2 regions of the Brevibacillus sp. NRS-1366 genome follow, and region 1 is predicted to be linked to the other one. Evidence: predicted binding sites of a transcription regulator. Region 1 holds the regulator's gene; the other holds the start of a gene.
The links. The regulator CtsR, encoded in region 1, represses protease genes until heat stress. The targets are predictions, from matches to a motif close to ATGGTCAATAAAGGTCAAACA.
Positions count from the first base shown of each region.

Region 2: clpP (ATP-dependent Clp endopeptidase proteolytic subunit ClpP) is a predicted target of CtsR. The motif match lies at 2,756-2,776, and genes of this name have one in related genera.

Region 1 is NZ_JBITPN010000026.1:56,468-62,882, forward strand. Features, by position in the region: gene radA (DNA repair protein RadA) at 1-128, opposite strand, end outside; gene ACIFQN_RS23235 (ATP-dependent Clp protease ATP-binding subunit) at 233-2,683, opposite strand; gene ACIFQN_RS23240 (protein arginine kinase) at 2,752-3,825, opposite strand; gene ACIFQN_RS23245 (UvrB/UvrC motif-containing protein) at 3,847-4,365, opposite strand; gene ACIFQN_RS23250 (CtsR family transcriptional regulator) at 4,399-4,863, opposite strand; gene ACIFQN_RS23255 (HAD family hydrolase) at 5,027-5,713, opposite strand; gene ACIFQN_RS23260 (MGDG synthase family glycosyltransferase) at 5,745-6,415, opposite strand, start outside.
Region 2 is NZ_JBITPN010000021.1:502,873-509,287, reverse strand. Features, by position in the region: gene ACIFQN_RS16565 (gluconeogenesis factor YvcK family protein) at 1-287, shown strand, start outside; gene whiA (DNA-binding protein WhiA) at 294-1,241, shown strand; gene ACIFQN_RS16555 (HPr family phosphocarrier protein) at 1,292-1,549, shown strand; gene ACIFQN_RS16550 (hypothetical protein) at 1,676-1,852, shown strand; gene ACIFQN_RS16545 (H-type small acid-soluble spore protein) at 1,876-2,055, shown strand; gene clpP (ATP-dependent Clp endopeptidase proteolytic subunit ClpP) at 2,113-2,715, opposite strand; gene ACIFQN_RS16535 (hypothetical protein) at 2,848-3,060, opposite strand; gene ACIFQN_RS16530 (copper amine oxidase N-terminal domain-containing protein) at 3,290-3,754, shown strand; gene ACIFQN_RS16525 (branched-chain amino acid ABC transporter substrate-binding protein) at 4,121-5,359, shown strand; gene ACIFQN_RS16520 (DUF4023 domain-containing protein) at 5,742-5,879, opposite strand; gene ACIFQN_RS16515 (PAS domain S-box protein) at 5,914-6,415, opposite strand, start outside.

The DNA.
Region 1 (6,415 bases):
TGCGCAGTTTTTAATGTTACTTCTTCGACTAATGTATTCCAGCTATTACAGCCAGGACATTTTCCCATCCATTTCGGTGATTCATAGCCACATTCTTGACACGCGTATTTCGTTTTATACTTTGACATATTCGCACCCTCACTTGGAATTTCTCCTCTATTTTTATCATAGATACGCACCTAAAAAAAGAACACCTCCTAAAACTGGAGGCATTCTGCAGATTTTTGCTCGTTTACGATTTGGTTTTTTCCAAGCGCTTGACCACCAGCTTACCTTCATCGGACTCAATATTGACGGTGTCCCCTTTACTGATGTTGCCTTTTAGCAGCTCTTCAGACAATCTGTCCTCAATATGGCGCTGAATGGCACGACGCAATGGACGTGCACCGTACGCGGGATCGAAACCTTCCTTTGCCAATATTTTCTTAGCATCGTCGGTCAATTGGAAGTCAATGCTTTGTTCCTTCAAGCGTTTGCGCAGCTCATCCGTCATCAAGGTGACGATTCTCTCAATATGCTCTTGCTCCAGCGAGTGGAACACAATGACTTCGTCGATCCGGTTCAGGAACTCAGGACGGAAGCTCTTTTTCAGTTCATCCATAACTTTATCCTTCATGTCCTGATATTTTCTTTCAGTATCTCCAGTGGTAAAGCCAAGCGTCGTGTTTTTCTTGATCATGCTTGCCCCTACGTTGGAGGTCATGATAACTACTGTGTTTCGGAAGTCTACCGTGCGGCCTTTGGAATCGGTCAAACGACCATCATCTAGGACCTGCAGCAAGATATTGAACACATCTGGATGCGCTTTTTCGATTTCATCCAGCAAGATGACAGAGTAAGGCTTGCGGCGTACCTTTTCTGTCAATTGACCGCCTTCGTCATAACCGACGTATCCTGGAGGAGCACCCACCAGACGAGCTGTCGAGTGTTTCTCCATGTACTCGGACATGTCTACCCGAATCATCGCGTCCTCGTCTCCAAAGAGCGTCTCTGCTACAGCACGGGCTAATTCAGTCTTCCCTACACCGGTAGGGCCGAGGAAAATAAACGAGCCAATTGGGCGTTTCGGATCCTTGAGACCGGCACGTGCACGGCGAACAGCACGGGAGATGGATTTGACCGCTTCATCCTGACCAATAACCCGATCATGCAGGATTTCTTCCATTTTCAAGAGACGCTCGGTTTCCTCTTCCTTCAGCTTGAGGACAGGGATTCCGGTCCAGCTCGCTACCACTGTTGCGATATCCTCTGGAGTTACTTCCATGTTTAGCTGGCCTTGGCGCTCTTTCCAGTCCTTTTTGGTTTTATCCAGTTCTTCGCGCAGCTTTTGTTCTTGATCACGAAGTGCTGCTGCCTCTTCGAACTCCTGAGACTGCACTGCAGCGTCTTTTTCCTTGCGTACCTCTTCCAAGCGCCCTTCCAGCTCCTTGAGATTCGGCGGAACCGTAAAGGACTGCAAACGCACTTTGGAAGCTGCTTCATCTACTAAGTCAATTGCCTTGTCCGGCAAGAAACGGTCTGGGATATAGCGGTCAGACAGCTTAACTGCCTGCTCGATTGCTTCATCGGTAATTTTGACACGGTGATGCGCTTCATAACGGTCGCGGAGGCCATGCAGAATTTTAATAGCGTCTTCTGCCGACGGCTCGTCGACTTGAATCGGTTGGAAACGACGCTCCAGCGCTGCATCCTTTTCAATGTACTTGCGGTATTCGTCCAGGGTTGTCGCCCCTACACACTGCAATTCACCGCGGGCAAGAGCCGGCTTCAAAATGTTGGAGGCATCAATTGCACCTTCTGCTCCACCGGCGCCAATCAATGTATGCAATTCGTCAATGAACAGGATGATGTTCCCTGCCTGCCTGATTTCGTCCATAATCTTTTTCAGACGGTCTTCAAATTCACCACGATACTTGGTGCCTGCCACAACTGTACCCATATCCAGTGTCATCACACGTTTATCGCGAAGTGTTTCCGGGATTTCGTTGTTTACAATTTTTTGCGCGAGGCCCTCAGCAATGGCTGTTTTCCCTACACCAGGCTCCCCGATCAATACTGGGTTGTTTTTGGTGCGTCTGCTTAGCACCTGGATCACGCGCTCAATTTCTTTTTGACGACCAATTACCGGATCTAGTCCGCCGTCACGTGCGATGGCAGTCAGGTCGCGAGCCAATCCATCCAAGGTAGGAGTATTCGCTGCAGGATTTCCGCCAGACGGCTGATGGGATGCCATTAATTCCGAGCTGCCTAAAAGCTGCAGCACTTGCTGGCGTGCTTTGTTCAAACTGACACCCAAGTTGTTCATGATGCGTGCCGCAATGCCTTCCCCTTCACGGATCAGACCAAGCAGGATGTGTTCTGTGCCCACGTAGGTATGACCCAGCTTGCGGGCCTCATCCATGGACAGTTCAATTACCTTTTTGGCGCGAGGTGTATAGTTTGGTGTGTAATTACTACCGGACTGTTCTGTTCCGCGCCCGATTAACGACTCCACTTCACTCTGGATTTTGTCGAGGCCAAGCCCGAGTGATTGCAATGCTTTGGCAGCAATGCCCTCTCCCTCTCGAATCAGTCCCAGCAGTACATGTTCTGTCCCAATATCCTTGTGTCCAAGGCGCACTGCCTCTTCCAGGGCAAGCGCCAGTACTTTTTGTGCTCGTTCTGTAAAACGTCCAAACATCATATCGTACACCTCCGTATAACCGTGTTTTTTCTCTATGGGTTAACTGTTGCGTGTTGCTTTATTTACGATCAATTGGATGACTCCGTGTCTGCAATCCGTTCTCGAATCAGCCGAGCCCTGCGTTCGTCTCGCTGATCGGGCGTCAGCTTTTGTCCCGCGTGCTGCTGAAGAAAACCTGGCTGGGTCGTAACGAGCAGTTCGTTTAAAACCAGCGGCGAGACACCCTGAATTACACCAAGATCAATTCCTAGCCGCACATCGGATAGACGTTGGGCCGCTTCTTTGGACTCTACCGTACGTGCGTACATCAAAATGCCGTACGAGCGGAAAATACGATCCTCCAAAGATATGCGCGTATGCTCAAGCAAATAAGTGCGTGCTACACGTTCCTGCTCAATAATTTGCCTTGCTACTCCATACAGGTTGGAGAGAATATCTGTCTCCGACATTCCTAATGTCACCTGGTTGGAGAGCTGAAACAGGTTACCTAACGCTTCGCTACCTTCGCCGTAAATTCCTCTAACAACCAAGCCCACTTGATTAATTGCCTGGAGAATTCGGCTTATCTGTTGCGTCATAACCAATGCCGGCAGATGAAGCATAACGGAGGCTCGAATCCCTGTTCCTACATTGGTTGGACAGCTGGTGAGATAGCCCCTGGTCTCGTCAAACGCGTAATTAAGGTGCTTCTCGAAAATATCGTCTAATTTTGTACCTATTTCCCATGCTTCATTCAATCGAAACCCAGGCAACAGAACTTGAATCCGAATATGGTCCTCTTCATTTACCATGATGCTGACCGACTCGTCTGGACTAAGTAAAACGGCCCCTTTTCGCGACTCCTCTGCCAAATGAGGGCTGATCAGATGCTTTTCCACCAGAACCCGCTTTTCCAACGGGTTTACCTGATCCATTTGAATCATCTGCAGGGGCTGCCGTTTGCGCATGGCCTCCGAATCGCATACTTCCGTTACCTTCCTGACTACTTCCTCTCCTTGAGAGTCCGTTGCCAATAACGGAAAAGGGTGCTGGCGCAGGTTTCGGGCGATACGCAGCCGTGTGCTGATAACGATATCGGAATCGGGACCTTCTCCTTTCATCCAATTGCTCCACGGGTTTTGCATAAACTGCTGTTGGCTCATAACCAGCTTTACCTCCCCTTGCTACGATTGGGCCATTTTTTGTTCCAATGCGCGTATCCGGTCACGCATCTCTGCTGCCTTCTCAAACTCTTCACTGGCAACATGACTTTGCAGGGCTTGCTTTAATTGCTCCAGCTCTTTGCGGATTTTCAGTTGCCCCCCTGTACGCTCTGGCACTTTCCCGCTATGTTGGGTATTGCCGTGAATACGACGGAACAACGGATCAAGCTTATCCCCCAAGAAGGTATAGCAATCGCTGCAACCGAATCGCCCGCTTTTGCTAAACTGGGCGTATGTGAGTCCGCAGGTTTCGCACCGAAGCAGCTTGCTCGATGCCGATTCGCGTCCGTTTTTCTGCATGGGATCAAATTTCAATAGTCCTGACAGGAGATTATTGATGCTGAAATTGTGAAAGCCGGTAAAGACGTCCCCTTTTTCCTGAGCACAGTGCTCACAAATATGGTATTCGGTTTTTTCGCCATTGACGATTTTCGTCAGATGAAGTGTCGCCGGTCGTTTTCCGCATTCCTCACAGTTCATCACATCATCCCCTCCTAGCGCTTGGCTTTCCAGTTACTTCAATAAGATGGCCGCGATCATCTGCTTTAAAATATTTGCCCGCAAACGATCCCGCAATTCCGTTTCTACAGTCAACACGTTTCGCGAAGTGGCAATTTTCATCAAAGTAGCTTCCCTAATGTTGACCAAGCCTTCTTCAAACAATCTTTCTACAATCGCATTACCCACATTTTGTGTAATGCTCTCGCCAATCAGTTCCTCGGTCAACAATTCTTGCAAACGGGCTTTGCTGACAATCTGCACTTTGCGAATTCGAATATATCCGCCGCCTCCACGTTTACTTTCCACGATATACCCTTTTTGCACGGTAAACCGGGTGTTGATGACGTAGTTAATCTGGGACGGTACACATTGAAAAAGGTCGGCAAGCTCACTACGCTGAATCTCGATAGCGCCATTGGGACTCTCGGTAATGATGTTTTTTAAGTGATGTTCAATGATGTCCGAGATGTTACGCAAGTCATCGCCTCCTATTCCCCTGTGTTAGACTATTGACTTTGACTATCTTTGACTTTGATTATAATGCCTTTACTACGTCCATGCAAGTGGTGAATACACTTTCTATTGTGGGCAAAAAGGGGTCGCTTGAAACCAAGGAAAAAACCACTCCAGACGGAATGGTTTATGATTGTTTTAGCGTTATGGTGTCGATTTTTGAAAGTGTATCCAGTAATTCCGAGAAATTTGTAATGACGACATCTGCTCCATCCAGTTCACCTTGCTCAGCGAAACCGAAATCGCAGCCGATGGTAAACAATCCATTGGTCTTTCCTGCCTCCACGTCAGAGTGGCGATCTCCTACCATAATCGCCTGCTTCACCTGATAATCGGCCAACAGCTTAGCCACTAGATCATTCTTTGTTTTTGTGGAAAATCGACCTGCTGAATATAGATCGGTCATAAGCGGCTTTAAACCGTATTCTTCGCATATAGCATCAATGTAAGCTTCTTGACCATTGCTTGCAACAAACAGCGCGAATCCCTGTGCGTGAAGAGTCTGCAGCGTCTCTTTTACACCTGGGTACAACTCTGTAATCCGTTCATTAATTAATTGAATTTCATTTTCTAGTAACAACGTATCTGCTGCATGTACTGTTTCTTTGCTCGCACCTGGTAAAAGTTTGTTCCAAACCTGTTCGATGGTCATCCCGAGCACATTCGTTATTTCAGGCTCATCTGGGGTAGGTCCATCCCATAGCCCCTTTTCCTGGAGCTTCTTAAACGTTCTGGTAAAGGCTGGTGTGGACAGCTTCTCTGTTTGGAGCAAAGTACCATCCATGTCAAACAATATGGCAAAAGGAATGCTCATGTGTTCCTCCTCAATTGTCTCCTCTTGATCGTCATTCTCCTTGGTCTAGCACCATTTGCATATCGTCTCGAATAAATTCAGCGATTCGCTGGGCCGCATCCGGTTTCGATATTTTTTGACCCATTCTTCTCATGTACTCTACTTTTGACGGACTGTGCAATAATTCGTCAATGAAGTAAATTAATTGCTCCGACAGATTAGCATGGACCGCGCAACCGTTGTTTAACAAAAAGTGACTGTTCCGCTCTTCTTGTCCCGGCAGGGGATTATAAATGATCATGGGAACTCTTTTACTCATGACTTCAGCAGATGTCAGCCCACCTGATTTGGTTACAATCAGATCAGCCGTTTCTAGGTACTCATGGAAATTGCTAATAAATTTCAATGGTACTACCTCGTGCCTGTAGCTGCGATTCGAGACTTTTTTATACAGCTTATCATTCGTTCCTGTCAACACAAAGGTTTTCAGTGGAAGGTTGATGACCTCAAGACCGTCAAGCACTTTTTCCATGGAACCCAGACCTAATCCGCCTCCTGAAAGAATAATGCTCTTTTGTTCGGGTGATAGACCGAGATTTTGCCTAATTTGCTCCGTATCTAGTGGCAAACTGAACTTCTTCATGATCGGTATGCCCATCGGAATAAATTTACGGTGATCCTGCCGGTAAATATCTACTAGATAGTACAATTGTTCATGCCCAA
Region 2 (6,415 bases), on a different contig from region 1:
AGCATGTGAACGTGATGTATGAACACGTGAATGAACCATTTTTAGATACGATCATTGTCAATTCAGCAGAGCTGCCGAACCATGTATTGGAGAAGTATGCAGAAAAGGGAGCAGCTCCTGTCCCATGTGATCTCAAACAGTTGCGCCGCTTAGGATTGCATGTTGTGGCGAAGCCGCTGGTCACATTTGAGGACGGCTACCTAAGGCACGATGCGCATGCGGTTAGCAAACAAGTAGTTGCACTCGTCAAGCGCAGGCGAAAGGTGCTGAAGATAGAGAAGGAGTGAAAGTCAATGTCATTCGCCGCGCATACCAAAAAAGAATTGACCATGCAGGAGGGCAAAGATTGCTGTAGTCTGGCGGAACTGTCAGCATTGATCCGCATGAATGGCAGTCTACAATTTGGAGCCGGACGACTGGTACTGGATGTAACAACGGAAAACGCGGCGATTGCCAGACGTATTTATACGCTGATCAAAAGAATGTTCCATCTCCACGCCGAACTGCTGGTGCGCAAAAAAATGCGGCTGAAAAAAAATAATGTGTACATTGTACGCATTCCGCATAAGGCGAATGAGATTCTGCAAGATTTGGGAATTATGGATAAAAGTCTTTCCTTCATACCCGGGATCGCTCCAGAGATCGTAAAAAAATCTTGCTGCCGGGCTGCCTATTTACGTGGTGCTTTTTTGGCGGGAGGCTCTGTCAATCATCCGGAGGCATCCAGCTATCATCTGGAAATATTCACTTCCTATCAAGATTTTTGCGAAGCATTGACCAAGATCGCCAATCGGTATAAACTAAATGCCAAGTGCATCGAGCGGAAAAAAGGGTATGTTCTCTATATTAAAGAAGGCGAGAAAATCACAGAGTTTTTGAGCCTGATTGGGGCGCACCAGGCACTCCTGTATTTTGAGGATGTCCGAATCGTCAAGGATATGCGTAACTCCGTAAACCGTTTACATAATTGCGAAATCGCCAATATTAATAAAACGGTAAACGCTGCCACCAGGCAAATGGAAAACATCCAGCTTATCGACCAGGAGATAGGCTTAGAGAATCTGCCAAAGCGTCTACGTGAAGTAGCAGAGCTGCGCGTGGCTCATCCCGATATCAATTTGAAGGAATTGGGGGAAATGGTGCCGAGTGGGGTAGTTAGCAAATCCGGAATTAACCACCGCTTGCGAAAAATAAACGAAATCGCTGACAAATTACGAGAAAAACAAAATATTTCGATCTAGATGCATGATATACTATATGATAATAGTCGATGGAGTAAGGAGGTACATTCATGGTTCAACAGCAGGTTGTGGTTGCTTTAAAAACCGGTTTGCAGGCGCGTCCGGCGGCGTTTTTCGTACAAGAGGCCAACCGTTTTGCATCGGAAGTATTTGTAGAGAAAGAAAACAAAAAGGTAAATGCGAAAAGCATCATGGGTATCATGAGCCTCGCAATCAGCTCGGGAACGGAAATTACCATATTAGCAGAAGGGCCGGATGCCTCCCAGGCAGTTACGAGCCTAGTAAACTTGGTAAGCAAAGAGGAATAGTACAAGGATAGACTGCAGGACACTTTCTCCATGAGGAAGTGTCTTTTTTTGTAATGAACACACATTATTTTCCTGTCGACAGGGCATTGCTAATGATTGTAGTGCACGAATAAGGAGGGGAAAAGAATGAGCAACCGTGATGCAAAGCATGAAGGTCGTGATGCTTATGATATGGACATCGACCGTATGATCAATGAAGGCTTGGGCGGGGGCGTCGTCTCTGACCAAAACGGCTTGATCGAAGAGACGAGTGTGGATACGATGGCGGGAGCAAGTTCTGCCGAGCAAGCTCTTGACGACTAAACGATAGCAGGAGGGAACAGTTAGTGGATGTGACTAGAGTACAGGAAATTATCCGCTCCGAGGAAAAGATTCAGGTTCGATATCAAGGGGAGTCTGTCTGGATCGATGACGTAGATGAGGGTACCGCGACTGCGCGGGTTCATACAGAACGCAATCCCGCTCAGAGTGTAACCGTTGACGTGAATCAATTGGTAGAAAAATAAAAAGAAACACCCGGCTCGTTTGTCGGGTGTTTCCCCTTTTTCAAAGAGTATTCATTCTTACTTTTTCGAAGAAGGCTCTGAAGTGATGACTTTGTCAATCAGTCCATACTCTACTGCTTCAGCCGCAGAGAGGAAGTTGTCGCGGTCAGTATCCTTTTGAATGCGCTCCAGTGGCTGCCCAGTGCGTTCGGCCAGGATCGTATTCAAGTGATCGCGCATCTTCAGAATGCGCTTTGCAGCGATCTCAATGTCGCTTGCTTGTCCTTGAGCGCCACCGAGTGGTTGGTGGATCATGACTTCGCTGTTAGGCAGTGCAAAACGCTTGCCTTTCGCTCCAGCAGCGAGCAAGAAAGCACCCATGGAAGCAGCCATTCCGATACAAATCGTGGAGACATCTGGCTTAATAAAGTGCATCGTATCGTAAATCGCCATGCCGGCAGTAATCGAACCACCTGGGCTATTGATGTACAGATGAATGTCTTTCTCCGGATCTTCCGCCTGAAGGAACAACAACTGTGCCACAACAATGTTGGCTACCGTGTCGTTGATTGGGGTTCCCAGAAAGATGATGCGGTCTTTGAGCAGGCGCGAATAAATATCGTAAGCACGTTCACCGCGGTTTGTCTGTTCAATGACGGTTGGAATCAAGTTCATGTGCATCTAGTCTTCCTCCTCTCTTTGTAAGATTAATCATACACAAAAGGTCAGTGAAGGTCAAACACTTAAGTGCATGTCCTCCCTACCATGTTTGCCAAATCCTCACTCCCTAAACCTATTGCAAAAGGAAATGATTTATTCGTCTTCCCAATCAGTTAATTCTACAGCTAGTCGTAGGGCTGCTTTCATCTTTTTCCCTTGAATAATTGTATATTCTTCGATCTGTTTGGTCTGCAATTGATTGATCGCTTCGGCAAGGGCTTGTTTGTCTTTATAGGGTTGAATGGTTAACAGGCACTCCTCGTCACTCGCTTCCTGGTATATCAGATAAAACGGCTCGTTTGCCATCCGAACACCCTCCTTCTTATAGTTATCCACAACTTTATCAACAGGTTGTGCACAAAAACGTTTGTTCGCGGGATATTTAGTAGTCAGCGAAGCATTTTTACATAGTTTGGCATGATTGGCGTTTCTCTTACATAGGAAAAGAATGGGAGAAATAAAGAAGGATATAGTTAATTCGTGTCGAATCTTACATAATTGGTATTCATTTCATTTTGAACAAGGGGTGTTACTTATGCTTCGCAAGGCTTCTGCAATGCTGTTAACTGCTGCTTTGTTGACAGGGAGTGTAGCCGCAACTGCTGCATTCGCACAGACGGCACCAGTACAACAACAAAAGAAAATCACTGTTCAACTGAATGGTAAAGAGTTCCCATTCCCACAAGACATCGTGACTGAAAACGGTGTAGCTTATGTGGATGCGAGCACATTGGCTATTGCTCTTGGTGGTGCTGCAGCTTGGGATACAACGACCAAATCCCTCTTGGTTTCCAAAGACAACAAATACGGACTGCGTATGTACGAAAACAGTAATTTTGCATATAAAAACGGCAAGGAAACAAGAGTAGCGAATCCTCCGCGCCCGATAAAAGGCGGAGTGCTGGTTCCGCTCGTATTTATTGCACAAGAACTGGGTGCAACAGTGACTTATGATGAAAAAACGTGGACGTACCACTTGTCGATTGAAATCAAATCGTAAGAACTTTGGATGAGTCATCCGTTGTAGCACCTTCATCTATTTTCGTATAATAGAAGAAAGAGCAACGGAGAGGGGAACTCGGGCATGCAAGGAAGTACATTTGCCAATGTAGCGTTGTTAATTGGCTTTGTGGCATTGGCAATATACGTTATGTGCAAAGCGTATTCCCAAAAATACAAAAAGTAGTGATAAATTTCCAAAAAGCAGCTACTGTTCCTCGGGAGGTAGCTGTTTTTTACTTGTTGATATGGTAGAAAATAATATTGATGGAGAATGTCATTATTTCTATTGCAAATTTTCTAAAATATTTTACAATAAGATAGTGAATCATAGTTTGCTCGTAAATAAAGAGGGGGATGTTTCGCTATGAAAAAACAGAAAACGCTGTCTATTCTAGCTGCTACGGTAGCACTTGGATCAGTTCTCGCAGGTTGTGGCGGTGGACAAAGTACAGCTCCACAACAAAATAATGGTGGAAGCACAACTCCAGCCCCACAAAGCGGTGGTGGCGGCGGAAGCACAGCGACAGAAAAACTGGTGATTGCGGTAGTAGGACCAATGTCTGGTCAATACTCCGATTATGGCAGCACGGCTAAAGCGGGTGCGGAATACGCGCTGAAAGAAAAGCAAGAAGCATTCAAGCAGCTTGGCTTCGACGTACAGCTCCTGGCTCAAGATGATCAGGCTGACCCGAAACAAGGTGTAGCCGTGGCACAAATGCTTATTTCCAATGCTGACGTAGTCGGTGTTGTCGGTCATGCTACGACAGGCGCTTCGATAACGGCTGCTGCTCAATACGACCAAGAGAAGCTCGTGATGGTTTCTCCTTCCGCTACAGGCTCAGACCTGACGGAGCAAGGCAAAAAGATCGTTCACCGCATTTGCGCGCGTGATGACCAACAAGGTTCCAAGGCAGCCGTTTATGCGAAAAACCAGCTTGGTGTCAAATCAGCGTTCATCATGCATGACAAGGCTGCTTACGGCCAAGGACTGGCTGATGAAGTGAAAAAGCAATTTGAAGCTGACGGTGTACAAATTGTCGGTTATGAAGGCGTAACAGCCGGCGAAAAGGACTACAGCGCCATCATTACCCAAATTCTCGCAAAGAATCCTGAGATGATTTACTTCGGCGGATACTACTCTGACGCGGGTATCATCGTGAAGCAAGCACGTGAAAAAGGCTTCAAGGGAGTATTCATGGGTGGAGACGGTTACGACTCTGCTGACCTGGTGAAAATCGCGGGTGCTGAAAATGCCAATAATGTCGTGTTCACATCGACAGTAGGTGACGTAGGTGCTACAGAGGAAGGTAAAAAGTGGATTACTGACTTCGAATCTTCTACAGGCAACAAAGTCGGGATCTTTACCTCGTTTGGATATGATTCGATGGGCGTCATGCTGAATGGTCTGGAAGAGGCGATCAAAGCAAACGGCGGCAAAAAGCCATCCCGCGAGCAGGTTCTGGACGCCGTTCACAAAACAAAAGATTTCAAAGGTAAATTTGTGAATGTAACCTTTAACGAAAAAGGCGATAACGAGTTCGCTTCTGTATACGTGTACAAGTATGAGAATGGTCAAAAAGTGTACATCGGCGAAGCGAAATAATTCGGTATCATAAAGCCTAAGCCGTTTGGGACATACTACGTTTGGCGTGAAGATCAGCACACAAAGGAAGGGATTCGCATGTCAAACAATCGAAATACCAAAAACGGCGGCAACAAAGGTCACAGCAGCAAGACACAAGAGAGTCAAAAGCAAAAGTCTGAACGTGACCGCAATCTAAACAAACAAGACCCACAATGAAGCTTGGGCCCTGGGGATGACCTTCTCCAGGGCTTTTTCATACAGATAGGAATTTATAAAATTCCTATCCAGTATAAGTGCAATCGCGGCTCCGCCAAAAGGCATGGCGTAGCCAGGTTTTCTAATTGGAAAAGCCCACCCGATTAAGCCGTGCAACATTGCTTGTGGGTGGGCTGATTCCATTTTAGCGGATGCCGTGTTTGGTAGGCAGATTTTTTTCCGGATGACCGTAACCTTGGTGCTGCTTGTTCTTGAGATCTTTCACCTGGGCCTCGTGGATTTTTGCGACAAACTCGCTTGTGCTCATCTTGGTAAAATCCATGTGACACCTCCCTAGAAAATTTGGCATCGCTTTTCTAGGATGACCCATTTTGCTTCTCCACAATCGGTAACGTAATTTCAACGACGGTCCCCTCGTCCTTTTGACTGGTAATTTGGAAGCTGCCGTTGTGATCCTTGATAATTTTGCTGCTGATCATGAGACCGAGTCCAGTTCCATTGTCTTTTGTCGTGAAAAAAGGCTCTCCCAGTTTGGGAATTAGTTCTTCTGGTATACCGCACCCATTGTCTTTCAGCCGGATCAATACGCGATTTTGATCCAGTAAACGAGTGGATACGTGAATTTCACCATGACCTAAAATGGCTTCAATGGAGTTTTTGATGACATTCAGGAAAACTTGCTTGAGCTGATTTTCTTCACCGGCGATAATGGGATTCTCAGGGAAGGAAGTTAGGAAATGAATGTTTTTCAAATTCGCCTCAGACTCCAAAAGCTGCAGAACATTGTTAATTACGTCCACAAGAGAAAGGGATTTGATTTTCACATTTTGTGGCTTGGCCAATACAAGCAGCTCGCTG